DNA from 2 places in the Nocardiopsis tropica genome. Region 1 is predicted to be linked to the other one. Evidence: riboswitches for the same ligand, from Rfam matches in the RefSeq annotation. Region 1 holds a riboswitch; the other holds the start of a gene.
What was found. Region 1 has a riboswitch for guanidine ahead of ACFQBR_RS26355 (DMT family transporter). Riboswitches for the same ligand answer to the same signal wherever they lie in the genome.
Positions count from the first base shown of each region.

Region 2: linked by a shared signal. The riboswitch ahead of ACFQBR_RS05560 (DMT family transporter) and the one ahead of ACFQBR_RS26355 (DMT family transporter) in region 1 are both predicted to bind guanidine.

Region 1 is NZ_JBHSUF010000019.1:128,463-142,800, reverse strand. Features, by position in the region: gene ACFQBR_RS26370 (acetate--CoA ligase family protein) at 1-1,135, shown strand, start outside; gene ACFQBR_RS26365 (Nramp family divalent metal transporter) at 1,383-2,984, shown strand; gene ACFQBR_RS26360 (hypothetical protein) at 2,984-3,541, shown strand; gene ACFQBR_RS26355 (DMT family transporter) at 3,719-4,033, opposite strand; guanidine-III (ykkC-III) riboswitch at 4,064-4,127, opposite strand; gene ACFQBR_RS26350 (DUF485 domain-containing protein) at 4,642-5,046, shown strand; gene ACFQBR_RS26345 (solute symporter family protein) at 5,043-6,743, shown strand; gene ACFQBR_RS26340 (sensor histidine kinase) at 7,067-8,083, shown strand; gene ACFQBR_RS26335 (LytR/AlgR family response regulator transcription factor) at 8,080-8,907, shown strand; gene ACFQBR_RS26330 (hypothetical protein) at 8,904-9,296, shown strand; gene ACFQBR_RS26325 (sodium/solute symporter) at 9,293-10,945, shown strand; gene ACFQBR_RS26320 (hypothetical protein) at 11,023-11,775, shown strand; gene ACFQBR_RS26315 (bestrophin-like domain) at 11,974-12,747, opposite strand; gene ACFQBR_RS26310 (phosphoenolpyruvate carboxykinase (GTP)) at 13,115-14,338, opposite strand, start outside.
Region 2 is NZ_JBHSUF010000003.1:3,806-18,143, reverse strand. Features, by position in the region: gene ACFQBR_RS05630 (protein kinase family protein) at 1-281, shown strand, start outside; gene ACFQBR_RS05625 (EthD domain-containing protein) at 496-831, opposite strand; gene ACFQBR_RS05620 (MerR family transcriptional regulator) at 956-1,318, shown strand; gene ACFQBR_RS05615 (hypothetical protein) at 1,455-2,261, shown strand; gene ACFQBR_RS05610 (TetR/AcrR family transcriptional regulator) at 2,575-3,171, shown strand; gene ACFQBR_RS05605 (NADPH-dependent F420 reductase) at 3,075-4,040, shown strand; gene ACFQBR_RS05600 (nitroreductase) at 4,116-4,814, shown strand; gene ACFQBR_RS05595 (VOC family protein) at 5,016-5,396, shown strand; gene ACFQBR_RS05590 (TetR/AcrR family transcriptional regulator C-terminal domain-containing protein) at 6,049-6,657, opposite strand; gene ACFQBR_RS05585 (zinc-binding dehydrogenase) at 6,756-7,715, shown strand; gene ACFQBR_RS05580 (FAD-dependent monooxygenase) at 7,783-8,982, shown strand; gene ACFQBR_RS05575 (MFS transporter) at 9,289-10,695, shown strand; gene ACFQBR_RS05570 (hypothetical protein) at 11,416-11,895, shown strand; gene ACFQBR_RS05565 (hypothetical protein) at 12,047-12,262, opposite strand; guanidine-III (ykkC-III) riboswitch at 12,553-12,619, shown strand; gene ACFQBR_RS05560 (DMT family transporter) at 12,632-12,946, shown strand; gene ACFQBR_RS05555 (DMT family transporter) at 12,948-13,286, shown strand; gene ACFQBR_RS05550 (TetR/AcrR family transcriptional regulator) at 13,460-14,059, opposite strand; gene ACFQBR_RS05545 (NAD(P)-dependent alcohol dehydrogenase) at 14,223-14,338, shown strand, end outside.

The DNA of each region.
Region 1 (14,338 bases):
CGCGCTGGAGGAGGTCGGGGCGAAGGGGGTCGCCGCGGCGATCCTCATCCCGTCCGGCTTCGCCGAGACCGGTGAGCAGGAGCTGCAGGACGAGGTGCTGGCCATCGCCCGCAGGCACGGCGTCCGGCTCCTCGGCCCCAACATCTACGGCTACTACTACACGCCCGAGAAGCTGTCGGCCACGTTCTGCACCCCCTACGACGTCGCCGGCGGCACCGCCCTCACCTCGCAGTCCGGCGGCATCGGCATGGCCATCCTCGGCTACAGCCGCAGCACCAACACCGGGGTCTCCGCCATCGTCGGCGTCGGCAACAAGGCCGACATCGACGAGGACGACCTGCTCACGTTCTTCGGGCAGGACGAGAACACCAACGCCATCGCCATGCACCTGGAGGACCTCAAGGACGGCCGCGCCTTCGTCGAGGCCGCACGCGAGGTCGTGCCGCACAAGCCCGTCATCGTGCTCAAGGCCGGGCGCACCGACGCCGGCGCCCGCGCGGCCGGGTCGCACACCGGGGCGCTCGCCGGGGACGACAAGGTGTACGACGACATCCTGCGCCAGGCCGGGGTGGTCAGGGCGCCGGGGCTCAACGAACTGCTGGAGTTCGGCCGCGCCCTGCCCGTCCTGCCCACGCCCAAGGGCGAGAACGTCGTCATCATCACCGGGGCGGGCGGATCGGGCGTCCTGCTCTCCGACGCCGTGGTCGACAGCGGGATGTCGCTGTACGAGATCCCGCCGGACCTGGACGCGTCGTTCCGGGCGTTCATCCCGCCCTTCGGGGCGGCCGGGAACCCGGTCGACATCACCGGGGGCGAGCCCCCCTCGACCTACGAGGCCACGGTCAGGCTGGGCCTGGAGGACGAGCGGGTGCACTCGCTGATCCTGGGCTACTGGCACACCATCATCACCCCGCCGATGGTCTTCGCCAAGGTGATCAGCGAGGTCGTGGCCGAGGCCAGGGCCAAGGGCATCGACAAGCCCGTGGTGGCCTCCCTCTCCGGGGACACCGAGGTGGAGGAGGCCTCGCAGTACCTGTTCGACCACGGGATCGTGGCCTTCCCCTACACGACCGAGAAACCCGTGCAGATTCTCGGCGCGAAGTATCGCTGGGCGCGCGCCGCAGGACTACTCTGACCCAGTGCCCGGCCGGCGCCCACCGCGCCGGCCGGGCCCAGGCACCACCGCACCGCCGCACCACCCCCTGATCCCGACGGCCTCGGAGCCGCCGCCACAAGGCCGTCGGGACCCTCCGCCGCGGACGCAGCCACTCACCGGCCGCGACGGTCCGCCCGCACACCGACAGAGAGGTGACCGCACCACCCGGGGGCGCCATGCAAGCAAGCAGCTCGCATCCGCACATCCCACACAGGGAGTTCCACCCATGGATTCCTCACGCCCCGAGACCGGCGGTACGCCGGGTTCCGCCGACAAGTCCCCCACCGACTCGCAGATCCCCTTCGTCCCCGCCCAGCGGCAGCCGAGCACCGTCGAGTCCGACACGTCCTCCACGGCCACCACCGCCGGTGGCGCTCCCCCGCAGGAGGAGCGCGTGTGGAAGGCGGGCCGGCTGGAGCCGATGCCCATCCGCCCCCTCCCGAAGGCTCCCCCCTCGATCCACATCCTCGGGCCCACCGTGTTCCTCGTCGCCCTCGGCGTCGGCATGGGCGAGTCCTACATGTGGCCGAGGCTGGTCCTCGTGTTCGGCCCCGAGATCCGCTGGCTGTTCCTGGTCGGCGTCTCCCTGCAGGCCGTGGTCATGCTGGAGATGTCGCGCTACGCGATGGCGACCGGCGAGAGCATCTTCTACGGCGCGGCACGCGTGTTCAAACCGCTGATGTGGTTCTTCTTCCTCACAGCGATCCTGGTCTACATCTGGCCGGGACACCTCTCCGCGGGCGCCTCCGCGTTCGAGCGGGTGACCGGCATCCCCTGGCAGATGACCGCGGTCGCGGGGATGCTCCTCGTCGGCGTGGTGTTCACGCTGGCGAAGGTCATCTACAACCTGCTGGAGAGCGTGCTCTCCATCTGCATCGGCCTCCTGGTCGTCGGGACGTCCGTGGTCGCGGCGATGGTCGGCAACCTCTCCGACCTCACCTCCACCATCAGCGGCATGTTCGCGTTCGGCTACTTCCCGCCCGAGGCGATGACGGCCGCCTGGTTCCCGATCATCGTCGGCTCCGTCGCCTTCGCCGGACCCTCCGGCATGCAGCAGATGTGGTACACCCTGCACCTGCGCGACAAGGGCGCCGGCATGGGCGCGCACATCCCGCAGATCCGGGGGCTCCGGCACTCCGGCGAACAGGAGACCATGCCCTCGCGCGGCTTCATGTTCGACACCTCCGACCCCGCGGAGATGGCGAAGTGGAAGGGCTGGCGGCGCTGGGTCACCTTCGACGCCATGGTGCTGTTCTGGGGCATCACCATGCTGGTGACGATCTCCTTCACCGTCCTGGCCCAGGCCTCCGCCCGTTTCGACCCGAACGTGGCCGACCTCATCCGGGCCGGTGACCGCGACGCCTCCCTGGACGCCATGGCCAGCTCCTTCTCCGCCGCGGGGAGCCCGGTCCTGGGGACCGTCTTCTTCTGCTTCATCGCCCTCATCGGGCTCAACGCCACGCTGGGCCTGTTCGACTCCTTCTCGCGCGGCCAGGCCGACATGACCTACAACTTCGTGCCGGGCGCCAAGAAGATCGGCGTCTCGAAGCTGTACGCCATGTTCCTGTGGGGCCTGATCGTCTTCGGCATCCTCGTCCTGCTCTTCGGCCCCGCCGACGGGCCCGCGGCGATCCTGGACGTGCTCGCGTTCCTGTCGGCGTTCGCGATGGGCGCGTACTGCGTGGTGCTGCTGCTGGTCAACAACCTCACCCTGCCCAAGCCGATCCGGCCGGGCATCGTCTCCAACGCCGTCATCGCCTTCGCCGCGCTGTTCTACCTCGGCGCGCTCTTCTACTCGCTGTTCGCCTTCGGGGTCGTGGTGGACTGATGGGCGTCCAGGTCTCCCCCAGAACGTCCGGCGCCCTCCTCCACCACGCCGAGGTCGCGGTGCCCGGGGCGGCGATCGGCCTCGTCGCCGGATTGTTCGCCGCGGGCGTCGGCGCGTTGGCCGGCCTGCCCGCGCTGCTCAACGCCACGGTGGGGGCGGCGCTCGGCCTCCCCCTCGCGCTGCTCGGGGCCGGGTACTGCGTGCTGCTCGCCCGAGGCGTGTTCTCGGTCGGCGCGGTGGCCCCCCTCGCGCTGTACTGGCTGGTGGGCTTCCCCCTCGCCCGCCTGTTCGACTCCTACGCCGTGGCACTGGTGTTCGGGAACGACACCGTGCTCCGGGAGCCCCTGCTGTCGTTCCTGACCCTCCAGGCGATGCTCAGCTTCGGCTTCACCATCGGGTTCCTGTGGCTGCACGAGAGGATCGCGCCGCACTGGCTGCTGCGCGTCCGCGGGCACAACCCGGTGGCGGCCGAGCTGGTCGAGCGGTACATGGAGCACGCGGAGCACCTCAACAGGCGTCGGGCCTCCCGGCGCCGTCCCCCGACCGCCCCGTCCTGACGGACACGGCCTGCCCGGTGCGGCGTCCCGCGCCGCACCGGACAGGCCGTCCCATGAGCACCAGGAGTACCGCCCGGCCGGACCCCGTGCCCGGGCGGGCGTACGGCGCGGGCCGGGCACCGGGGCAACGGACCCGTGCCCGCGCCGTCCCGGTTCCCCGCCGACCGGCGGCCCGGCTCAGTGCAGGACCTTGAGCCCGACCACGCCGGCGACGATGAGGACCAGGCAGAGCGCCTTGAGCGGGCTGAAGCCCTCGCCCAGGAAGAACATGCCGACCAGCGCGGTGCCGACGACGCCGATCGACACCCAGACGGCGTAGCCCGTCCCCAGGGGGATGGTCCGCAGCGCGTACGCCAGCCCGGCCATGCTCAGCGTCAGTGCGGCGCCGAAGGCCACCGTCGGCCACAGGCGCGTGAACCCCTGCGAGGCGTGGAGCGCCGCCGCCCACGCGGTTTCCAGAAGACCGGAGATCACCAGTACAACCCAGGCCATCGACCCGTACCTCCATGACGTGCGTGCAGGAACGCGCCGTCTTGTCGTACCGGGTACGGCGCACCTCGTCCGGGGTCTCACGGATCGCGCCGGCGCGGCGGGGCCGCGCGGGCGGTGATGCCTCGCAACCTACAACCCGCGGGCGCGGGCCGGGCTTCCGGGGCCGCTGGAGAGGTGCGCCACCGCACGTGGGGCCGGGCTGCCGTCCCGACCGTTCACGCCGCGCCGGCGACGCCTCCGGCCGACCCGCCCGGCAGCGCACCGGCCCGGGCCCCGCCGCGCCCTCACCGCGCCTCCGCGGCGCCCCTTCCGGGCGGACCGCCCGCCGCGCGGGGCCGGACCACGCGGGGTGGGGGACCGGACCGGCGCGCCGACCCGGGTGGACCGGTGTCCCGCCGCCCGGCGGCCGTTCGTCGTGCGCCGTGACCGTTCGTCGCACGGTGGGCGACCGTTCGACGCTCCGGCCCCGCGTTCGGCGCGCGTGCGGGCGCGCCCCCTCCTTGTGGAGAGTGCCACTCCTTACAGTGCCGAGTAATACAGATCACACGAAGGAAGCGCGCTCCCGGCAGCGCGGCCGTTCCCGCCATCCCCCGGAGGTACGACCCAGCATGGCCACACAACGCCCGCCCGAACCGCCCACCCCGCCCCCGGGGCCGGGCGGGGGATCCCCCGAAGAGCCGCTGTCGGAGGCCGCCGTCATCGCCATGCACAGCGACCCCCGGTTCCTGGCCCTGAAGAAGAGCCTGTTCAGCTTCGTCTTCCCGATGAGCCTGGCGTTCATGGCCTGGTACCTGCTGTACGTGCTGATGTCGGCGTTCGGGCGGGACGTCATGGGCACCGTCCTCTTCGGCAGCGTCAACGTCGCGCTGGTGTTCGGCATCCTCCAGTTCGTCTCGACCTTCGGGATCGCGATCCTGTACACGGGCTACGCGCGCCGCAAGCTCGACGGCCCCGCGACCGCCCTCCGCAACGAGCTGCAGAACGGCACGACCGGCAAGGAGGGCAACCGATGATCCTCGCCCAGGAGGCCGTGGCGGTCAGCGAGAGCAGCCGCCTCGTCACCATCGTCCTCTTCTCCCTCATGATCGCGGCCACGCTCGGCATCACCGTCTGGGCCAGCCGCAACACCCGCGACGCGACCGACTTCCACTCCGGCGGCCGCGGTTTCTCGCCGCTCCAGAACGGCCTGGCGATCGGCAGCGACTACATGTCCGCCGCGTCCTTCCTCGGGATCGCGGGCATGATCGCCCTGTTCGGGTACGACGGCTTCCTGTACTCCATCGGCTTCCTCGTCGCCTGGCTCGTGGCGCTGCTCCTCGTCGCCGAGCTCCTGCGCAACTCCGGCCGCTACACCATGGGCGACGTGCTGTCCTACCGGATGCAGCAGCGCCCGGTCCGGACCGCCGCGGCGATCTCCACCGTCGTGGTGTCGATCTTCTACCTGCTGGCGCAGATGGTCGGGGCCGGAGCGCTCATCGCCCTGCTCCTGGGCATCCAGGAGGGCCAGACCTTCCTCGGCATGGACGCGCCCACCGCCAAGATCGTCGGCATCGTGGTCATCGGCCTCCTGATGACCATCTACGTCACCTTCGGCGGGATGAAGGGCACCACCTGGGTCCAGATCATCAAGGCCGTCATCCTCATGGCCGGCGCCGCCCTGCTCACCGTGCTGACCCTGTCCCTGTACGGGTTCAACCTGGGCGCTCTGATGACCGACGCCGCCAACGCCAGCCAGGCGGCCGACGCGGGCAACGCCGCCGGGTTCCTGGAGCCCGGGCTCCGCTACGGCGTCGAGGTGGCCGGCGACCCGCTCCAGACCCTCTGGAACAAGCTGGACCTCATCAGCCTCGGCCTCGCCCTGGTCCTGGGCACCGCGGGCCTGCCGCACATCCTCATCCGCTTCTACACCGTCCCCGACTCCCAGAGCGCCCGCAAGTCGGTCAACTGGGGCATCGGCCTCATCGGCGCCTTCTACCTGATGACGCTGGTCCTGGGCTTCGGCGCGGCCGCGATCGTCGGCCACGAGGCCATCACCGCGCAGGACGCGGCGGGCAACACGGCGGCGCCCCAGCTGGCGCAGGCGGTCGGGGAGAACATCGGTGGCAGCATGGCCGGAGCGGTCCTGCTCGCGATCATCGCCTCCGCCGCCTTCGCCGCGATCCTGTCCACGGTCGCCGGCCTCGTCATCGCCTCGTCCTCCTCCCTCGCGCACGACTTCTACAACTCGGTCCTGCGCAAGGGGAAGGCCACGGGCACGGAGGAGGTCCGGGTCGCCCGGATCTCCGCCCTGGGCGTCGGCCTGGTCGCGATCGTCCTGGCGATCTTCGCGCAGAACCTCAACGTGGCCTTCCTGGTCTCGCTGGCCTTCGCGATGGCCGCCTCGGCCAACCTGCCCACCCTGCTCCTCAGCCTGTTCTGGAAGCGCTTCAACACCGCCGGAGCGCTCGCCGGCATCTACGGCGGCCTGATCAGTGCCGTGGGCCTGGTGTTCTTCTCGCCGGTCGTCTCCGGCTCCGAGACCGCCCTCATGCCCAACGTCGACTTCGCCTGGTTCCCCCTGCCCAACCCGGCGCTGGTGTCGGTGCCGATCAGCCTGCTCTGCGCCGTCATCGGAACGCTCATGTCCAAGGAGCGCGACTTCGACAAGTTCGCGCTGCTCCAGGTCCGCGCCCTGACCGGCGCGGGCGCGGAGAAGGCCTCCGACCACTAGACCGAGCGGCACACCGCCCGCCACCGGACTCGGGCGGCCGTCGGCCCACTCCCGCCGGGGCCCCTCCCGTCCCCGGTCCGGCCGCCGCCCCGAGTCCTCCCGTCCCGGGCCCGTCACCCCTCACCGGGTGGCGGGCCCGAGGCGCGCCCGCGGGGCGAGTACCCGGTCGGCCCTGGCAGAATCAGGAAAGGTGACCCCCGACACGTGAGCGTTGACACATTTTGCTGGGATATGGTCAGTCCGTGTCGTACCGGTGGCTGTCGCGGATATCCCCCTCCCGACGGCGCCCCGCGCCGTCGGAGCAGAGGGCGGGCGTCGATCTGATGCGCCAGGTCCACGCCCTCAGCGTCGACCTCCAGGACGGGCTGCACGGGAGGGGCGTCTTCTCCGCCGCCCGGAGGCTGTCCCGCCTCCTCGCCGCCGACGGCGTCGTCCTCGCCGACCTCGACGGGCCGGTCGCCTCCCACGGCGCCCGGTTCGACGCCGGTGACGTGGCGGGGCTGCTCGCCCAGGTCTTCGAGTACGGCGGCAACGCCCGCAGGCGCCTCCCGGAGGGGGCCTCCGTGTGCGCGGTTCCCCTGACCGTGGCCGACGAGCTGGCGGGGGCCCTGGTCGTGTCCGGCCGCCCCGCGGAGGCCGACGTCGAGGCCGCCGCGGCGCTGGTGTCCGACGCCCTCGACCACGCGGCGCTGCGCCGCACCCGCGACCGGATCGCCGCCGCCGACCTGCGCACGCTCCGCGCCCAGATCTCCCCCCACTTCGTGCACAACGCCCTCGCGGTGATCGCCGCGCTGGTGCGCACCGACCCCGACCGGGCGCGCCACCTGCTGTCGGACTTCGCCGACTACCTGCGCTACGGCTTCTCCGAGAAGGGCGACTACGCGACCGTCTCCGACGAGCTGGAGGCCACCCAGACCTACCTCGAACTCCAGCGGGCCCGCTTCCACGACCGCCTGGACATCACCGTGCGCATGGCGCCCGAGGTGCTGCCCGTGGCGATCCCCTTCCTGGTGGTGCAGCCGATCGTGGAGAACGCGATCCGGCACGGGCTGGAACGCAAGGAGGGCACGGGGCACATCAGCGTCTCCGGGTTCGGCGAGGGACCGCTGTGCGTGATCGAGATCGAGGACGACGGGGTGGGCATGCACCCGGACCTGGCCCGCTCCCTGCTGGCGGGGACCGGGCCCGAGTCGCGCAGCGTCGGGCTGGCCAACGTCGACCAGCGGCTGCGGGCCGTCTACGGACCCGAGTACGGTCTGGTGATCGAGACCGCGCCTGGGGAGGGGACGAAGGTGACCGTGCGCGTACCGAGGTTCACCCGGGGGGTGGTCGCCCAGTGAAGCCCGAGCTGCGGGTGCTGGTCGTCGAGGACGAGGCGTCCACCCGCCAGGAGATGGCGTCGCTGCTGGCCGACATGCCCGAGGTCGCCGAGGTCCACGCGGCCGACAACGGGGCCGCCGCCGTGCGGCTGCTGGGGACGACCACGATCGACGCCGCGTTCCTGGACATCCTCATGCCCGGACTGAACGGCATGGACGTGGCGCGCGTGCTGAGCGTGCTGTCCGAACCGCCCTCCATCGTGTTCGTGACCGCCTCCGAGACCCACGCCGTGGAGGCGTTCGGCATCGGGGCCGTGGACTACCTGCTCAAACCGATCCGCCCCGAGCGCCTGGCCGAGGCCGTGGGCCGCATAGCCCAGCTGCGCCGGCCCGCCGGGGCCGCGCCCCCCGCGGAGGACCTCCACGTGGTGCAGATCGACACGGGGCGGCGCACGGTGTTCGTCAAACGCGACGACGTGCAGTTCGTGGAGGCCCAGGGCGACTACGTCCGGCTCCACACCTCCGACGGCACCCACCTCATCCGCCTCTCCCTGTCCTACCTGGAGGAGGTGTGGGAGTCGGCGGGGTTCGTCCGCGTCCACCGGGGGTTCCTCGTCGCCATCCCGTGGGTGCGGGACCTGCGGGTGACCTCCTCGTCCGGCCTGGTCGCCGGGACCCCCGCCGGCGACGTCCCCGTGAGCCGCCGCCACGGCCGCCACCTCCGGGCCCAGCTGCTGGAGGCGGCCCGGCGCGACCAGCTCGGCCGCTCGGCGAACGCGCAGGGCGCGGCGGTGTCGCGGTCCAGGGACGGTGAGCACGACCAGCCCCACCGGCAGGAGCCATGAGCCCGCGCCGTGAGAAGCTGACCAGCCCGCAGACCCGGATCGCGCTCGCCCGGGGCAACCGGCCCGCCCAGCACCTCCTGCCGATCCCCGGCCCGGTGGACACCGAGGCGGCCCGGAAGCTGTTCCACGCCCAGCGGCGGACCGCCGTGCGCACCGTGGCCCTGCTGACGGTCCTGCTGTTCGGGGTGAGCGGCGCCTTCGCCGCCTTCCCCGTGCTCGGCCACGTCCGGCTGGGGGGCGTGCCGCTGTCGTGGCTGCTCCTGGCCGCGGGGATCTACCCGCTGCTGTTCGGCCTGGCACTGTGGCACGTCCGCTCCGCCGAGCGCGTCGAGCGGCGTGCGGCACGGGAGGCGCCGAGGCGGGACGAGGACCCGGGACGGGAGCGGTGACCTCCGTCCTGGCGATAGGCCTCGTCCTGGTGACGAGCCTGGTCATCGGCGTCTACGGGGTGCGCGCCGCCCGCTCGACCTCCGACTTCCTGGTGGCCTCCCGCCGCGTCTCCCCCAACTGGAACGCGCTCGCGATCGCCGGCGAGTACCTGTCCGCCGCGTCCGTGCTGGGGCTCTCCGGCCTGCTGCTCAAGAACGGCCTGGGCACCATGTGGTACGCGGTCGGGTTCGCGGCGGGATACGTGGCGGTCGTGGCGCTCGTGGCCGGGCCGATGCGCAGGTCGGGGGCGTTCACCGTGCCGGACTTCGCCGAGTACAGGTTGGGCGCGCCGCGGCTGCGCAAGCTGTGCGGGCTGGTCGTCCTGGTGATCATGCTGTTGTACCTGGTCCCCCAGTTCAAGGGGGCGGGGGTGGTGCTGAGCCTGGTCAGCGGAACGCCCTACTGGGTGGGCGTGCTGCTCGCGGGGGTGGTGGTGAGCGGCTCGATCGCCGCGGGCGGCATGCGCTCGGCCACCTACGTGCAGGCCTTCCACTACGTCGTCAAACTCGCGTTCATCGCCGTCCCCGCGATCTACCTGGTGGTGCACGCCGGCCCGGAGACCCGGGCGGAGGCGCTCAACCCCGAGTGGGGCACCCACTTCCCGGAGGCGACCCCGGTGGAGTTCACCGTGGACACCGACTTCAGCCTGGACGAGCCCGTGACGGTGACGACCCCCTCGGGCGACGGGGTGGAGCTCTCCGCGGGGGAGCACACGGTCGGGCAGGGCACCGAGTACGTCTTCCCCGAGGGCGCGACGATCCCGCACCCCGACGGACTCCCCGAGCTGGGCAGCGAGCGGTGGAGCACCCCGCTCCTGGACGTGGGGGGCTACCCCCTCTTCGAGACGTGGTCGACGCTGCTGGCGATCACGTTCGGCTGCATGGGCCTGCCGCACGTCATCATGCGCTTCCACACCAGCCCCACGGCGCGCACGGCGCGGCGCGTGGCGGTGGGCGTGATCGCCCTGCTCGGACTGTTCTACCTGTTCCCGACGGTGTACGGCCTGCTCGGCCGGGTGCTCACCCCGCAGCTGGTCCTGCTCCAGGGGACCGACACGGTCGCGGTGGTGCTGCCCGCCCAGGCGGTGCCGGGATCGGTGGGGACGGTGCTGACGGCCCTGGTCGCGGCGGGGGCCTTCGGCGCGTTCCTGTCCACCTCCTCGGGGCTCCTGCTGGCCCTCGCGGGCGGGCTGTCGCACGACCTGTTCCAGGGGAGCGTGCCCAGGCTGCGGCTGGCCGTGGTGGTCGGCGCCTGCGTGGCGGTGCTGCTCGCGCTGCCCGCGCAGATGATCGACATCAACGTGCTCGTGGTGTGGGCGTTCACGGTGGCGGCGTCGACGTTCTGCCCGCTGCTGGTGCTGGGGATCTGGTGGCGGCGGCTCACACTGGCCGGGGCGGCGTCCGGGCTGGCCGTGGGGGCGGTGACCGCGACGGGCGCGGTCGGCTGGTCGATCCTGTTCACGACCCCCGCCGGGTGGGTGACGGTGCTGCTGGCCCAGCCCGCGGCGTGGACCATACCGCTGGCGTTCGGGACGATGATGGCCGTGTCCGGGCTGACGCGTCCCCCCGACTGGGCCGAGCACGCGGTGCTGCGGCTGCACTCCCCCTGAACCCGCGGTTTCGTGGGCGGGGTCGGCGCCGACCCCGTACGATCACTCCATGACCTGATCGCGCCACGAGGAGTAACGTGTTTGCCTCCCGTCACGCCCTTCCCTCCCTGCTCGCGGCGAGCGCGCTGCTGTTCGCCTGCGGCGCGACCCCCTCCCTCGCCGGCGAGGAGAACCCCTCCGTGGACGCGGGCCCCTCGGGGGTGGGCGTGCACGGCGGAGGCGCCTCCGTCGACGTCGGCCCGTCGGGGGTGAGCGTGCACGGCGGAGGCGCCTCCGTCGACGTCGGCCCGTCGGGGGTGAGCGTCAACGCCCCCGGCGCCCTGGTGGAGGTCCGGGCGGGATCGTACGTCCTGGTGTGCGCCAACGGCGTGCGGGTGTTGGTCCACCACGGCGAGGCCCCCGCGTGCCCGCCCTACGACCCTCCCCCTCCCCCGCCCGAACCCGAGGTCCCCCCGGTCCCGGAGGAGCCCGAGCGGCCGGAGGAGCCGCCGCCCCCGGAGGAACCGGAGGAGGAGCCGCCCGGCGGGGCCGCGCCCCCCGGGGAGCCCGCCCCGGGGCCGCGGGAGCAGGAGCCCGCGGCGGCGGAGCCCTCCGGGGCGCCCGCGGCGGACCCGGCGGATCCGGCCGACCCCGCGGATCCGGCGGATCCGCAGGACGGGCCCGAGGCGGTCGAGGCCGCCCGCGAGGAGGTCCTCGCGGACACCTCCGCGGTCTCGGCCCAGGACTCCGGCGGCGCCTTCACACCCCTGCGGACCATGGTGATCGTGGCCGTCGTGGCGGTCGCCGCCGCCGCGGGCGGGGGCCGCGCCGCCGCGCGCGCGTCCGCCTGAGCGGGCCGCCCCGGCGGGCGGGGCCCGCCCCGGGGATCGCGGTCGGGGCGATGACGACGAACAGGCCCGCCCCGGGGCGGGCGACCGAGGACAGGCGGCCGGGGAGCGGCGTCGGAGCGGGATGGGACGGGCCGCCCGGAACCGTTGCCGGTGTGCCGTGAGGGGCGGCAGGGCCCCGGACCTCTCCGGTCGGTACGGCTAGCGCGCGCCGATCGCGTCGTCGGCCAGGTCGAAGGCGGCCAGCGCCGCCTCGATCCCCTCGGGATCGTTGGCCAGGACCTCGGTGAACGGGGTGCCCAGGTAGAAGAGCAGCAGGGTCGTGGCGAACACGAACACGAGGTTCACCGACGCCCAGAAGTAGGCCACCTTCGCCCCCCGCTCGATCATGACGAACGGCAGGACCGCGAGGGCCACGGCGGAGACCGCCGCGATGACGAGCAGGATGGACGGGACCCCGTCCCCCGCCGCGTTGCCGCGCTCGATGCGCGCGTCGCTGAGGTTGGTGATCTCCTGCCGGGCGGTCAGCCGGTCCAGGCCGTCCCCCGTGTCGGAGACCGACAGCACCCGGACCGACGCGGCCAGGACGGCGAGGGCGTCGTCGCCCTCGGCGCTCAGCTCCCCGTCCCGCTCCATCCGGGGCCAGTCCTCCTCCACGACGGTGGTCAGGTAGTGGCGCAACTGGTCGCGCACCACCTCCGCCTCGTCCTCGGGGAAGGCGGTGGTGCTCCAGTACAGCGCCTGGGCCGCACCGGCCTCCGCGGCCACGCCGTCCTCCGCCGCCGTGTAGTCCTCCCAGGCGATCACCACCCCCATGGCGGCCGCCACGAGGTACAGCGCGAGTGCGCAGGGGGCGATGACGACGCCGACGGCGCCGCCCGAGGACTCGTCGCTGACGCGGAACCTCCGGGCGGCGATCACGGCGCCGCCCACCATGGCGAAGAGGAGGAGAAGGACGAGTGCGAGGGTCATCATGGGTTTCCCAAGGGGGAGAGGGCGGGTCGGTACCCCATCGTTAGCACCGGCCCCCTCCCCGTTGCAGGGAAAAGAGAGAACGTCCCGGTATGTCCACCGACGCCGTGACCAGCGCGGATCACGGCCCGCCGGGACCGTGCACGGGCTCCGCCCGGCTCCTGGGCCGGGACGCCTCCGGGCGGTCGCGTACCGCGGAGCACTGGCGCGCCCGGCCCCCGCGCCGGGACGCCTCCGGGCGGTGACGTACCGGAGCACGCCGCAGAACAGCGCGGGCGGACGGCCGGACATGCCGAGGGGGCGCGGGCGCCGCGGCGCCCGCGCCCCCTCGACCGCCGGCCCCGTGCGCGGAAGGGGGCGGCTCGGACGCCTACCGGTCCAGTCGGGCCAGCAGGGCGTGGTACTCGTCCCAGAGCTCGTCGGGCAGGTGGTCGCCGAAGGTCTTGAAGAACTCGGGCACCAGGGCGGCCTCCTGCTTCCACACGTCGCGGTCGACGGAGAGCAGGAACTCCAGGTCCCGGTCGGACAGGTCCAGGCCCTCGGTGTCGATGCCGTCGGCGGTCGGCAGGTAGCCGATCGGGGTCTCCACGGCCTCGGCCGTGCCCTCCAGCCGCTCGAAGATCCACTTGACGACGCGGCTGTTCTCGCCGAAGCCGGGCCACACGAAGCGGCCGTCGGCGTCCTTGCGGAACCAGTTCACGTAGAAGATCCTCGGCAGCCCGGCCGGGTCGGCCGTGGCGCCGACCTTCAGCCAGTGGGCGAAGTAGTCGCCCATGTTGTAGCCGCAGAAGGGCAGCATGGCGAACGGGTCGCGGCGCAGCTCGCCGACCTTGCCCTCGGCCGCCGCGGTCTTCTCGGAGGAGACGTTGGCGCCCAGGTACACGCCGTGCTGCCAGTCGAAGGACTCGCTGACCAGCGGCACGGCGGTGGCGCGGCGGCCTCCGAAGAGGATGGCCGAGATCGGCACGCCGGCCGGGTCCTCCCACTCGTCGGCGATGGTCGGGGCCTGGCCCGCCGGGGTGGTGAAGCGGGAGTTCGGGTGGGCCGCGGGCTCGGCGGAGTCCGGGGTCCAGGGGCGGCCCTTCCAGTCGGTCAGGTTGGCGGGCGCCTCCTCGGTGAGGCCCTCCCACCACACGTCGCCGTCGTCGGTCAGGGCGACGTTCGTGAAGATGCTGTTGCCCCACAGCGTGTCGATGGCGTTGGCGTTGGTCTTCGCGCCGGTGCCGGGCGCGACGCCGAAGAAGCCGGCCTCGGGGTTGATGGCGCGCAGCCGTCCCCGGGCGTCGAAGCGCATCCAGGCGATGTCGTCGCCGACGGTCTCGACCTTCCAGCCGGGGATGGTCGGCTGGAGCATGGCGAGGTTGGTCTTGCCGCAGGCGCTCGGGAAGGCGGCGGCGACGTAGTGCGAGGCGCCCTCGGGCGAGGTGACCTTGAGGATCAGCATGTGCTCGGCGAGCCAGCCCTCGTCGCGGGCCATCACCGAGGCGATGCGCAGCGCGTAGCACTTCTTGCCGAGCAGGGCGTTGCCGCCGTAGCCGGAGCCGTAGGACCAGATCTCGCGGGTCTCGGGGAAGTGCGAGATGTACTTGGTGGA
Region 2 (14,338 bases), on a different contig from region 1:
GTTACACCGCCACGTATCTGGTGAACTGGCTGGTCACCGCCTTGTACGGATTCCAGGTGGAGGACCGGGACGGCCGCCAGGAGCTGGTGCGCTCCTACGCGGAGGGTGGACGCCCCACCGGAATCCCGGAGGGGGCCGCAGCGGTCATCGCCCGGCACGCGCCCGTCGCCGCCGTGATGTCGGACTTCAACCGCGAGTTCCGGAGCCGGAGCAGGCGGACCCCGTATCCGCTGGAGGAGATCCGCCGGGTCGGCCGCACGTACAGCCCGTCCGTCGGCTGACGAACCCATAGGACAGACGCCGCTCCGTACCGGGCCACCAGGCCGAGGACGACTTGTGGCACCAGTGGTCCGTCGCGGCTCATCGCGTTCGCTTCCGGCCCATCACGGGTTCGGCGGGGCCTTCCCCCTCTTCCCCTGCCGGACAGGACCGTGGCGGCAGGGCGCGCCGCACCGGCGGGTCATGGGAGCCCGCGCGCGGCGTCCCGCCGGGCGATCAGATCACCTCGCGTTCTTCCGTGACCATGACGCCGATCGACTTCTGGTCGATGAACACGGCCTCGTCCGGGTTCACCTTCGACCGGTAGTTCTCGGACGCGAAGAACGCGTCGTGATCGGCCCAGTTCTCGAACCAGATCTCCGTGAGGCCGTCGTAGGCGGGTTCCGGGTAGCCCTCGGCCGAAACCGGGTGGGAGACGGCGTACTTCTTCACGTAGCGCAGCGCCTCGGGGATGGAGGTGAACAGAGGGGCGTGCCGGTTGCGGTGATGGTCGACGAACTCGTCGATCTCCATGCCTTCGACGCGGTTGACCAGATAGACGAACTTGATCACGAGGGTGCTCCTGTCGATGTCGCGATGTGCCGGTGGCGGCGCATTCCGTGGATACGGGAAGCGGCCAGCGCTACGGTAAATGCTCACATCGATGTGAGTGTCAAGCGGAGGACGGTGAAACAGGATGCGGATCGGCGAGCTGTCGCGTCGCACGGGTGCGAGCAGACGTTCCCTGCGCTACTACGAGGAGCAGGGCCTCCTCGAGAGCACACGCTCGGCCAGCGGTCAGCGGCACTACAGCGAGGAGCATGTGGAGCGCGTGGGACTGATCCGGGCGTTCCTGGCGGCGGGCGTATCGAGCACCGCGATAGCGGACATGATCCCGTGCATGAAGCGGCCCTCCGTCGACGAGGCGCGACGCGCGGCGAGGACGATGGCCAGGGAACGCGCGCGACTCACCTCGACGGTCGAGTCCCTCCGCGTGTCCATGAACTCGCTCGAGGAGCTCATGGAGACGAACAGGCGTTACCTCGCTGAACACTCCTAGGTCCTGGTGCGTGTCGTGGGCGGGGTGTTCTCGCAGGCCACAGTGTTCTCACCCCGGGGACGTGGGGGCCTCTGAGGCCGAAGCAGGCCGGACACGTCCCCCGACCCCGTCGTCGGGCGTGACTAAAGTACCCACCATGCACGAACCCGGCCCCCCGCCTCCCCAGGGTCCCCACCCTCCCCGACAGCCCGGTCACCAGCCGCCCCCCGGCCCCCAACCGCACTCCGGACCACAGACTCCGCCCGGCCACCGGCCTCCTCCCGGACAGCCGCAGGGCCAGGGCCGTCCCGGCCCCGGGCAGCCGCCCGCACAGCAGGCCCCGCCCAAGAAGGGCTCCGTCGGCAGGACCCTCGCCTGGGTCGGCTGCGGCTGCGCCACCGTCCTCCTCCTCGTCATGGCGGCCGTCGGCTTCGGCGGCGCGTACTACTTCGGCTGGTTCGGCCCGGAGGACGTCCACACCTCCCCGCCGGGTCCGTGCGATCTCCTGGACACCGACGCCGCGAGCGAGATCGCCGGAAACGGCGAGAACCTGGAGGTCTATGAGGCCGACCACTCCTACGCGTACGGAGCCGAGGGCCTGGAGTGCGTCGTCACCCCCGGCATCGAGGCCGCTTCCGGACACGAGGTGGACCTGCGCACCACCGTCTTCACCAGCCAGGTGAACGGGATCCGCAAGGACAACGGCATCGAGGCCGCCACGAGCTACTTCTACGACAGCCGTCCGGAGTCGGACGGCTCCGAGTCCGCGACCTGCCCGGACGGCAGGCTCCCGCTCAGCGGCACCGCGAACGGTTCCGGGCACGCCCTGTACCGCATGGACAACCTCGTCGTCGAGGTCGAGGTACTGCCCGCGGGCGCCGAGGCCGAGGAGACGCTCGACGAGGCGGGCCGTACCCAGGCGGCCGTGGACCTGCTCTGCGACGCCGTCTCCGGCATGGAGTGACCGCGCTCCGCAGCCGCCGCACACGCGAACACTCCGGCCCGCCTCCGCGCACGCGGAGGCGGGCCGGAGGCCTGTTCGCCGCCTCCGGCGCGGGCCGGGCCCGTTCCGCCACAGCCCCGGTCGCCACAGCCCTGGTCGACACGGCACCCACGGGTGGCATGCGCCTGCGCGCGTCGACCGTTCAGGACGTCCGGACGGTGGCGGACCGAGGGCGGCGACTTGACCGGAGGCAGCCTCCGTTTTAAGCTCGTTCCTGTGCGGAGGCAGCCTCCGTTTTTTCGAGGAGCCGGAAACACCGAGGTCAGGGGGGCGTATGAGCGCCAAGGGGCAGCAGGGGCGCAAGCCCCGGGCGGACGTCCAGCGCAACCGCGCCGCCCTCCTCGAAGCGGCGCAGCGCCACTTCCTCAGAGCCGGGGTCGGCGCCTCCCTGGAGGCGGTGGCCAAGGAGGCGGGCGTCGGACCGGCCACGCTGTACCGGCACTTCCCCACCCGGGAAGCGCTGCTGGCGGCCGTGCTGCAGACGCGGTCCGAGGAACTCGTGGCCCGCCAGGAGGACATCGCCCTGCTCGGCGACGCCTCCGAGGCGCTGCGGCAGTGGCTGCGGGCTCTGGAGGAGTACTTCAGCGCCTTCAGCGGGCTGCCGGAACCGCTCATGGCCGCGGTCCGGGAGAGGGAACCGGACAACCCGCTCACCCTCCCCTGCGACGAACTCATCGCCACCACCGACGAGTACGTGCGGGCCGCACAGCTCGCGGGGCACGCCCGCCCCTCGGTGAAGGGGTACGACCTCTACCTCGCGGCCGTCTCCGTCGCCTGGATCAAGGGCTCCGGCGCCACCGACGAGGAGTCGCTCGACCGGCTGCGCGCACTCATCGAGAGCGGATACCGGGAACAGGACGGCGAGGAGTAGGCCGCCGGCCTCCCTCCCCGCCGGATCCCGGCGCCGTCGGCCGTCCCGGCAGCCGTGCGCTCCCGCCTGCCCGGCCACCCATCACACCGCGCCGCACCCACCTCGGGACGGCGCGCCTTCGAGAGGGACACACCATGAGAATCGGCATCATCGGCGCGGGGGAGATCGGACGGACGCTGACGCGCGCGTTCAGCGCGGGCGGACACGACGTCCAGGTCGCCAACTCCCGGGGCCCCGAGACGATCGACGCCTCCGCGCTGGAGCACGGGGCCGAGGCGGTGACCGCGGCCGAGGCCGTCCAGGGCAAGGACGTGGTCATCCTGTCCGTCCCCTTCACACGGATCCCGTCGCTGGCGGCCCTCCTGGCCACCGTGCCCGACGAGACCGTGGTCATCGACACCTCCAACTACTTCCCCCACCTCGGCGGCCCCGTCGAGGCGGTGGAGAAGGGCCAGGTGGAGAGCCTGTGGGTCGCCGAGCAGCTGGGACGGCCCGTCGTCAAGGCGTGGAACGCCGTCCTGGCCGGCACCCTGCAGACCAAGGGCGTACCGGCGGGGACCCCGGGCCGCATCGCGCTTCCCGTCGCGGCCGACTCCCCGGAGGCGCGACGCGTGGCCATGCGCCTGGTGGACGAGAGCGGCTTCGACCCCTATGACGCCGGGACGCTCGCCGATTCCTGGCGCCAGCAGCCGATGACGCCCGCCTACTGCACCGAGCTGGTCCTCGAAGACCTGGGACCGGCCCTGGAGGCGGCCGACCGGGAGGAGGCCCCGCTCAACCGCGTCCGCATGATGGAGCGCTTCGCCGCGCTCACCTCCGCGCCCACGCTGGACGAGACGGTCGAGCTCAACCGCTCGCTCCACCGCTGACACACGACCCGACCTGCGCCGACCCGGTGGGCACCGCCGTGCCCACGGGGACAAGCACCGTCAAGAGGAAATGCCGTGCCCACCACCGCCTCACCCTTCACCGACATCGCGCTCGCCCGGCGCTCGCCCCGCCAGTTCCTGCCCGACCCCGTGTCCCCGTCGGACATCCGCGGCGTGCTGGAGGACGCCCAGACGGCCCCCTCCAACAGCAACACCCAGCAGTGGACGGTGCACGTCGTCTCGGGCGCGGCCCGGGACGCCCTCAGCAAGGAACTGCTCCGGGCCGAGGAGGAGGGGCGGTCCTCCCCCGACTTCACCGCCGACTACGGGGAGGGCGTCTACCAGGAGCGGGCGCAGGCCCAGGCCGCGGGCCACTACCGGGCCCGGGGCATCGAACGCGCGGACCGGGAGGGCAGGAGACTCGCGGTCCGGGAGAACCTGGAGTTCTACGGCGCCCCGCACGCCGCCTTCCTCTTCATGCCGGTCATCGGCGACGGGGTGCGCACGGCCGGGGACATCGGCATGTACGCGCAGAACTTCCTGCTCTCGCTGGCGTCCCGCGGGCTCGGGGGCATCCCGCAGACCATCCTCGGGTTCTACGCCGACACCGTCCGCGAGTTCCTGGGCGTCCCCGAGGACCTCAAACTGCTCTTCGGCATCTCCTTCGGCACGGCCGACCGGACCGCGCCGGTGAACGAATTCCGCCGGGGCCGGGTCCCGCTCCACCAGAGCGTCGTCCTGCACGACACCCCCGGGGTCCTCGACGGGCAGTAGCGCCCCGGGGCGGGACCACCGCGCCGGCGTCGGCGGCAGTTCTGAAAAGCGCAGGTGGCGCCGGGTCCCGGACGGCTCCGAAAACATCTGGCCCCCGCCCGTCCCGTTCGGTACAGTCGCCGGGTCGTCACGCCGAGGGGCGCCCACGAAGTTCGCGTGCGGCCTCCCCGGCGGTTCTCCGGATGAGAGTGGGTTGCGTTCATGGCATGTCGTATCAGTGAGCTCGTGCTCGGTTGCCGCGATCCCGAGGTGCTGGCGCGGTTCTGGTGCGAGGTCCTGGACTTCGTGGTGCTCGACCGCGAGGACGACGGCACGTTGGAGATCGGTCCGCGCGAGGGGTTCGGCGGTCCGCAGCCGACGATCATCCTCAGCCGCAGGGACGAGCCGGAGAAGGGGAAGCCCCGGCTGCACATCGACGTCAACGCCACCGACCGCGACCAGGACGCCGAACTCGAACGGCTCCTCGCGCTCGGCGCCCGCCCGGCCGACATCGGCCAGACGGGGGAGGAGCAGTGGCACGTCCTGGCCGACCCCGAGGGCAACGAGTTCTGCCTGCTCAAGGCCCGCCTCAACCCACTCTGACGCCCGTCCCCTCTCGCGATGATCTTGTACTTATAGCGAGGTTGGGCGCCGAGACCGGCTATAAGTACAAGATCGTCCGGGGTCAGAACCCCTCGCGTCACACCGGCAGCCGTTCCGGTCAGCCCGTCGGCGCTGCTCCCCGCGCACGCGGGGATGGCCCCTGGTGTTCGTGCACTACTGAATGAGCGCAAGGCTGCTCCCCGCGCACGCGGGGATGGACCCAGCTGCCAGGACTGCCGCGCCGGGTTCGCGATCTGCTCCCCACGCACAAGCGGGGATGTGCCCGAGGCACCGAAACGGCTCGGCGCATCCTTCCGTAATTCCTGCCCTCTGCGACTCGGGGAGTCGGTGGGGTCGCGTCCCCGGGGGAGGACGTGCCCGCGACCGGTGGTCGCGTCCGCCCGGACAGCCGGTTTCCAGGACTCCCCGACGTAGGCGCCGACGGCAGTCAACGGCCCCCGGCCCTGCCGCGCGCTCAGGAAGTGGTGTGCCGGCTCGGCCGGCCCCTGGGCGAACACTCCGGCGTGCCCGGCGACGCCGCCGAGGACGGCCGCGTTCTCGTCGTGGACCACTCCGTGCAGTCGGCTGTCATCCCGGCGTCGAGCACCTGGTGGAGGTCGCCGGGCTGGACACGAGCGCTCCAAGGGGCGGGTCAGCTGTCGAAGCGGGCTGCGAGACCGTCCAGGACGATACCCAAGTGTCGCTCGAACCGCTGGTCGCCGTGGTCGCGCAGGTGACCGGCCTCTTTGACCAGCGGGACGTCCGGCCCCAGCCACGCGTCGCGCTGGTCGATCGAGTAGCGCGACGGGTCGGTCCCGGCCGACTGCTGCTGTTCCTGTTCCTCGATGACGAAACCGACGACGAAGGCGACGGCCAGGTCGATGGCGTCGTCGGCATCGGCAAGGCCGACTCCTTGCGCGGTCCAGCGCGCGAGCCACGGTTCCTTCATCCGGACCACGTCGGGGTCGGCGATGCGCGTACCGCTGAAGATACGGGCCCCGTCCCGGTGGAGCAGGAACTCCGAGCGCAGGATCCGCGCGTAGGCGGCGAGGTCCTCTCGCCAGCCGTCGGCCGGCGGGAGGGCCGACACCGCGGTGGTGACGCGCCGCATGACGGCGGTGCTCATCTCGTCGAGGAGTTCCTGCTTGTTGCGCATGTGCCAGTACAGGGCAGGCGGGCGCACCTCGAGCCGGGCGGCGAGCGCGCGGACAGTGAGGCCGTCCAAGCCTTTGTCGTCGAGCAGGCTCAGTGCCGCTGTCACGATCTGTTCCCGAGTGATCCCCTTGGCCATGTTGACAGCTTAACAAAGTTCAGGCAGTCTGATCGCACCAAGAACTTAACTTAGTTAAGGAAATTCTGATGCGCGCTGCAATCGTCAACGGCCCCGGGGCAACGCCCGTCTGCGCCGAGTTCCCCGACCCCGAGCCGAAGCCGGGACAGGAGCCGCTCCACCTGGTCGGAGCGGGTCTGCACCATGTCGTGCGCGGGCTGGCGTCCGGTCAGCACTACGGCAGCGGCCACGCCTACCCGCTGGTGCCCGGTGTGGACGCGGTGGCCCGTACCGCCGGCGGGAGCCTGGTCTACACGGGCTTCGCCCGTGCGCCGTGGGGCACGATGGCCGAGCGGCTGGTCACGCCGTTCGAGCTGGAGCTGCCGGCCGGGGCCGACCCCCTCGCCGTGGCTGCCGGGATGAACCCGGGCCTGTCCGGCTGGATGGTTCTGACCGCCAGGCGCAAGGAAGTGGGCCGGCTCGGCACCGTGCTGGTGCTGGGGGCGACCGGCATGTCAGGCGCCCTGGCGGTGCGGGCCGCGCTGGCACTCGGCGCAGACCGGGTGGTGGCCGCCGGTCGGGACCCGGAGGCGCTGGAGCGACTGCGGGAGCTGGGCGCTCTGCCGGTCTCGCTCGACCACGACGGCCCCGACGCCCTCGCCACCGCTCTGGCCACGGCCGTCGACCAGGCCCCGCCCACGCTCGTGCTCGACTTCCTCTGGGGCACGGTCGCCGAAGCAGCCTTCGCCGCCCTGGCCCGGGGCGGCATGAGCGAGGACGCCCCCGAGGTGGCGTACGTGCAGATCGGCTCGCTCGCCGGGGCGCGGGCCGCCGTACCCGCCGCGCTGCTGCGCAGCCGCCGTATCCGGGTCACGGGCAGCGGCATCGGTTCGGTCTCCAAGGCCGAGCTGCTCGCAGAGGCCCCCGCGGTCATGGCGCACTTCGCCAACGGAACCTTCCAGGCCCCCTACACCGCCTACCCGCTCGACCGGGTCGGCGAAGCCTGGGCACACCAGGGGCGGACCCGCGCCGTCGTCGTCCCGGACTGACCGACCCCGGAGCCGCGCATCCGATGGCTCCGGGCAATCCCGAATCGGCAAGGCGAAGGAGAGCACCATGCAGAAGCGAGCACTGGTCGTGGGACTCGGGATCGCGGGCATGTCCGCGGCGATCGGGTTGCGTGCGGCCGGATGGGCCCCGGTGATCGTCGAACGGGCGCCCGAACGACGGAGGGGCGGGTACTTCATCGGACTGCTGCCCGACGGCAGGCAGGCGGCCGTCGACCTGGGCATCAGCGAGGACCTGCACGTCCGCAACCCTCCCGACGCCGGCAAGGCGTGGGAGCTGGACCGTGACGGGAGGTCGTCGCCGGGGCTGGGATTCCTGCACCAGCCCGGCCGGCCCGCCGCGGTGGTACGCGGCGACATCGAGGCCGCGCTCTGGCAGAGCATCGCCGGGGCCGGCGGTGAACCTGTCGAGGTGCGATTCGCCACGGCGCCCGCCGAGATCCACGACGGCGCCGACGACGTCGAGGTGGTGCTCGAGGACATCGGAGCCGGCCACGAGTACCGTGAGCGCTTCGACCTGGTGGTGGGCGCCGACGGGATGCGCTCCAGCGTGCGGCGCATGGTCTTCGGTCCGCACGAGGAGTACATGACGAACTGGGACGCGATGATCTGCGCCTTCCAGCTCGACGAGCAGGTGCCGTCCTATGGTGCGCAGGACAGCGTCATCAGTGCCCGCGCGGGGCGTGCGGCCTGGGTGTTCGGGTTGGCCGACCGGGCCCCCACCGCGCTGCTGACCTACCGCACCGCTGACATCGCCGAGCAGTTCACCGGGGACCGGGTCGAGCGGCTGCGATCGGTCTTCTCCGGAATGGACGACCCGGTCGTGCGGCACGTCCTGGACGGGCTCGAACGGGCTCCGGAGTTCGTCTTCGACTCGGTGCACCAGGTCAGGATGCCCCGATGGAGCGAGGGCCGGACCGTGTTGGTGGGCGACGCGGCCTGGTGCCTGAACCTGTACTCGGGCATGGGCGCGACCAGCGCCCTGCGCGGCGGCGACGCGCTCGGCAGGGCCCTGCGGGAGAACCCGGCCGACCTGCGTGCCGCACTGACCGCCTGGGAGGCGGGGTTGCGTCCCTCGATCCGGAGCCACCAGCGCACCGCACGGATCAAGCAGCAGATGTTCGTCCCCTCCGGCCGGGTCGCCGAGGTGCTTCGCTCGTTCATCCTGCGGCTCGGCGGCGCATGGCGTCGACGAAAGCTCGAGAAGGACCGTGCCGCCGCCCCGGTCGGCAGCGGTGCACCGGTGTAGACCGCGGTCCACGACGGAGACGGCACAGCGGACCGAACCGGCCTGCTCCCGTGCGGGCCGGGCGATCAGATCTGGCGTCAAGGCCTGGTCACCGGATCGAGCAGGGGGTGACCATGACCGTCGTCTTCGTGCACGGGGCCCGGGGCGCACCCGGTGGGTCCCGGGCCGGCCTTCGTGCGGCAGCGCTCCACCGCATGGTCCGAGCCGACGCCCCTTCCCCATCGAAGGAGTTCTGTGGAGAACAGCATGAGCACCCCCGCACCATCACGCAGAGCGCCGCATACGCACTGGAGTCCGCGGTTGGGCGTGCAGATCGTGGCCCTGCTTCTGGCGAACATCGTGGCGGACACGGTCATCGTGGCCCCGCTGCTCGTCCTGCCCCAGATGCTCGACCACTTCGACACCACCCAGGCGGCCTGGATCAGCTCGAGCGCCATGTTGGCCGGAGCGATGTGGGCGCCGTTGTTCGGCAAGAGCGCCGACATCCACGGCAAACGCAAGATGCTCACGGTCGTACTGCTCATCGCCTGCGGGGGTGCGCTGGTCTGCATGGCCGCCCCCAACCTCTGGATCTTCGTCCTGGGCCGGATGATGCAGGGCGCCGCCGTGGCGGCGGTCTTCCTCACCGCCGCCATCGTCCGCGACCTGTGCGCACCGAAGGTCGCGATGCCCGCCGTGGGGGCGGTCACCACAGGGGCCGGATTTCTGGGAATCGGGTTGAGCGTCCTGATCGAGGCCATGGCAGGGCAATTCGGCTTCAAGGCGGTCTTCGCGGCCTCGTCCCTGCTCGCGATCCTCGCAGTCGTCTGCATCCGCGCCGTGGTTCCGGATCACGGGGTCAGGACACCGGGACGCGTCGACGTGGTCGGGGCCCTGCTGCTCGGGGGCGGCCTGACCGCTGTGCTCGGGTACATCAGCCTCGGCTCCGGCATCGGGTGGTTCAGCGCGGGGGCGCTCGCCCTGTTCGGCGTCGGAGCGGCGCTGCTGACCAGGTGGTTCCTGGTGAGCAGCCGGATACCCGAGCCCGTGATCGACATCAGGAACCTGGGGCGGCCGTTGCTGCTCACCCTCCTGGTCGTCGTGCTCGGCAGCGGTGCGGTGCAGAGCATGGACCAGCTCCTGAGTCTCATCGCGCAGGTCTCACCCGACCAGCAGCTCGGCTACGGCCTCGACGCGACAGGGTCGCTGAGTCTGCTGTTCGGTGTCCCGGCCGTCGGGATCATCATCGGTGGCCTGGTCTCGGGCTGGGTGGCCGCACGCTTCGACCCGTCCGTCGCCCTGACCGGAGGCGTTCTGCTAGGAGTCGCGGGTGCCATCGGGATGTTCGCGGGTGCGGCCTCGTTCCCCGCCGCGATCTGCTTCGGCGTGCTGCTCAACGTCAGCATGGGGGCGCTGACGGCCTCCGGGTTCAACATGGCCGGCGAGCTCACGCCACCGGAGCGTCAGGGCGTGATCGCCAGCATGGTCACCGTCACCAGCGCGATCGGCTCGGTCTGCATGAGTTTCGTCGGAGCCGCCGTGCTGTCCTCGACCACCGTCGTCGTCGACGGGACCACGGTGAACTCCGCCACCGGGGTGTTCGGCTACATCGCCATCTCCGCAGGGGTCTTCCTGGCCGCCACGGTGCCCGCCTGCCTGTTGCTGGCACAACGGCGCCGTGCGGCGCGCGCCTCCGGCTCGCCCGTCCCCCGGGGCACTCCCGATGACGGATGACGGCGGGACGCCCCCCGCCGGGCGAGGGTCTCGGGTGCCGGGGCGTGCCGCTATGTTCACGGGGCTCGCCGGGATGTGGTCGAAGCCAGGTTCCCTCGACCACACCGGGGGTCCTGGGCGGTGAGGTCTTCAGCGGCCTCGGGAGTCCCATGGGACCGAAGGGGAGCGTCACCGCGCCTGAGAGGCTCGACCCCGTGGAACCCTGTCGTGCCTCGGTGCGTGAAGAGCTGCGAGAACCGGCGCGGCAGCGGCCCGGATGCCGTCGCCCCGTTTCACGAGGGGCGGAAACAGCGGTGGCTTTGTCCTCCACCGGAGGCGGAAACCCGCTGGCCTGTGCGCATGCGGTTTCTCTCCGGGCCTGCGAAGATCATTTATGTGAGGTCCAATACTCCTTTGCGGGAGGAGGGGGTTTCTCGAAAAACTGCCTACACCCTGGCCTGTGGTTTCTCGAAGTCAGCGCTTCTCTTCGGGTGGCTGCGCCGTGGGTCGGGGTTTCCTGTCCTCTTGACGCGTTTCGCAAGGGGTAGTAATTTTACGAGAAGCTTCGCCCGGTTCGGCGGAAAAGAAAAGCCCTCTCTGTGTCGCTCTTCCGGTGGTGCATTTTGCTTTCGTTCCGGCCGGTGTCGATTTTCGGCCGATGTTCGGAGGTGCGGTGCTCGGGCGGTCGCATGCGCGAACGGGGCCGCGTCCAACTGCGGGTTCCTGGTTCAGGGGGAAGGCATGACCGTCGTCGGCATAGGAGGCAGGGTCCTGGGCGGGGGCGGCCTTCACGCCTGCCTGCTTCTCCTGTTTCCTTGGAGCATATCCTCCGACGTGCACCCCCCGACGGCGTTCGCCGTTTTATCGGCGGCCTATGGGGCGCTGCTCCTGATAACGACTCTCCCGAGTCTTGTCGCGTTCGCTGTCGAGGTCAGGAGGAGAGTGCCCAGGGGTGGCTCGCGGGAATTCGGGGCGACCAAGGCGACCTCCGCCTCCGTGGCCGGTCTCTTCTACTTCGCCCTGCCGTTCTCCCTCGTTTTCACCGAGGGGTTCACCGCCCTCAACACGGCGGTGTCCGTGATGGGATTCGCCGTCGGCTTCCTCCTGCACAGGATGTTCCTGCGGCTCAGCTTCGAGGGATCGTCGCGTGCGGCCTTCTTCCCCCTTCTCGCACTGGGGGCCCCTTTCCCGCTTCTCCTGATGAGGGCATGGCCGTTCTAGTGCTCTGACCGGAACCTCGCTCCCCGCGCATCGGGGAACCGACCGGGCCGCATCTCCGGGGGACGTGCCCGGCCCGGTACGGGGCCCGGCGCACAGGGGTGGGGCCCCGCGCGGGGGTGCGCGGGGCCCCGAGGGGGGCGCGGGGGTCCGGTCAGTGGACGAAGAAGCCGTCGAAACGGCCTCCCTCGCAGATCAGGCCGCTGGGGGAGTCCTCGCTCTCCTTGACGGCGCCTCCGCCCTTCCTGCACATCTCCTCCGTGATGTACTCGGCCCCGGGGGGCGGTGGCGGTGCGGCCGCCGCGGGGGCGGCCGACGCTGTGAGGGCGGCGGCGGCGGTCAGGGCGAGGGCGGCGAAGAGGATGCGCATCGGTTTCCTCTGAGCGTGTCGAGCGGGGTGCCTACGCCACAGGGATCCCCCGCTCTCGGGCCTGAAAACCCTGTGAGCTGCTGAGACGCGAAGACGGGCGCGGCATATCGCCACCAAGGGCCACGAGTCGCCCCCGACCTGGGGGCCAGGTCGGCGGCGGGCGTCGAGCGCCCGACGGGGCGGAGGGCCCCGAACCGGACCCGGTGCACGGGACCTCCCCACCCGTTCCCGGGGGGACGTGTCGTGACGACCCTCACGGCACCGGCCTGGGACGATGTTGTACGTTGGGGTCGAGACCCGCTCCTCGGGTCAGCGGACGAGGGAGCCGTACCCGCGCCACGACAAGACGGCCTCGAAAGGGGCTTGTCCATGGCATGGTTCGTTCTCGTCGTCTCCGGGGTCCTGGAGGCCGTCTGGGCCACCGCCCGGGGCGCGTCGAAGGGTTTCTCCCGATGGCGCCCCACACTCCTGTTCGCCGTCGCCCTGGTCGCGAGCATGGCGGGTCTGGCCTGGGCCATGACCTCGCTGCCGACCGGCACCGCCTACGCCGTCTGGGTGGGCATCGGCGCCACGCTCACCGTCCTGTGGGGGTTCCTCACCGGCAAGGACCGCGCCACCTGGGGCAAGTCCCTGCTCCTGGTGCTGCTCATCGGTTCGATCATCGGTCTCAAGGCGGTGAGCTGACATGCCGTGGATCATCCTGCTCATCAGCGCGGTGTTCGAGGCCGTGTGGGCCACCGCACTGGGAATGTCCAACGGGTTCAGCGAACCCGGCCCGACCGTCGTGTTCCTCGTGGCACTGGCGATCAGCATGGCCGGCCTGGGCTGGGCGGCCAAGCACATCCCCATCGGCACCGCCTACGCGGTCTGGGTCGGCCTCGGCGCCGCGCTGACCGTGTTCTACGCGATGTTCACCGGCGGCGAGAGCGTCTCGGCGCTCAAGATCGTCTTCCTCGCCGGGATCATCGCCGCGGTCGTCGGCCTGAAGCTGGTGCCGGAGAAGTCCGCACCGGCCCCCGAGTAGCCTCCGGGGCCGCGGGACACGTCGGAGGCCCCCGGCGCGACACGACGTCGCGCCGGGGGCCTCGTCGCGTTCGGAAGGCCCGTCGCGGCCCGGCCCCGGTCGCCGCCCCGCGCCGGTCGAGGGGGCCGCGCCCCGCGCCGGCCGGGACCCGGCCCGGCGGCCCCCAGGGCGCCTCAGGCGGCGAAGGAGGCCAGGAGGTGGCTGACCAGCCGCTGCGCGCGGCGGTGGGGTTCGGCGGACGCGGCCAGACCGCCGACCGCCTCGAACAGCATCTCCACGTCGTCGGTGGTGATCCCGGCCCGCACGGCCCCGGCCCCCCGGGCGCGGTCCAGGACCGCCGCCAGCTTCTCCCGGCCCTCGCGGGCGTGCCGTTCGGCGTGGGAGGGGAACCGGGCCGTGAATTCCGGCGAGCACACGCGGCCCTCCACCTGGAGGATGCAGCAGCGCCGCAGCGCGTACTCCATGCCGCCCCAGGGGTCGGCATGGGCCAGGGCCGCGTCGAACACCTTCTCGTACTGCGCGGCCGAGTCCGCGAAGAGTTCCATGACCAGGGCGTCCTTGGTCGGAAAACGCCGGTAGAGCGTGGCCGTGCCCACCCCGGAGCGCCGGGCGACGACCGCCATCGGCAGGTCCAGGCCCCGCTCGCGGAAGCACTCGTGGGCGGCCCGCAGGATGCGCCGGCGGTTGTCCTCGGCATCGCGCCGCATCGGCGCGAGCGCCGGGCGGTCCGGCTCCGTGGCCGGCGCCGGCGCACCGATCCGAGAAATCCCCATGTCCCCGTCTCTCACTTGTGTCCCCGGGGCCATCACGGCGCGGCCCCGGTGCGTTGGTCGGGGAGTCGGCACAGGCCGCGCACCGCCCCCGGCGTTCGTAGCGGGGAACCGCGGTGCGCGGCCGGCCATTCCCGTCAACGAGGAGAGGTTCACCGTGAACACCATGCGCGCTGTCCGCTACGAGCGGTTCGGTCCGCCCGACGTCCTGACGATCGACCGGGTGCCCGTCCCCGACCCGGGGCCGGGGGAGGTGCTCGTGCGGGTCCACGCCGCGAGCGT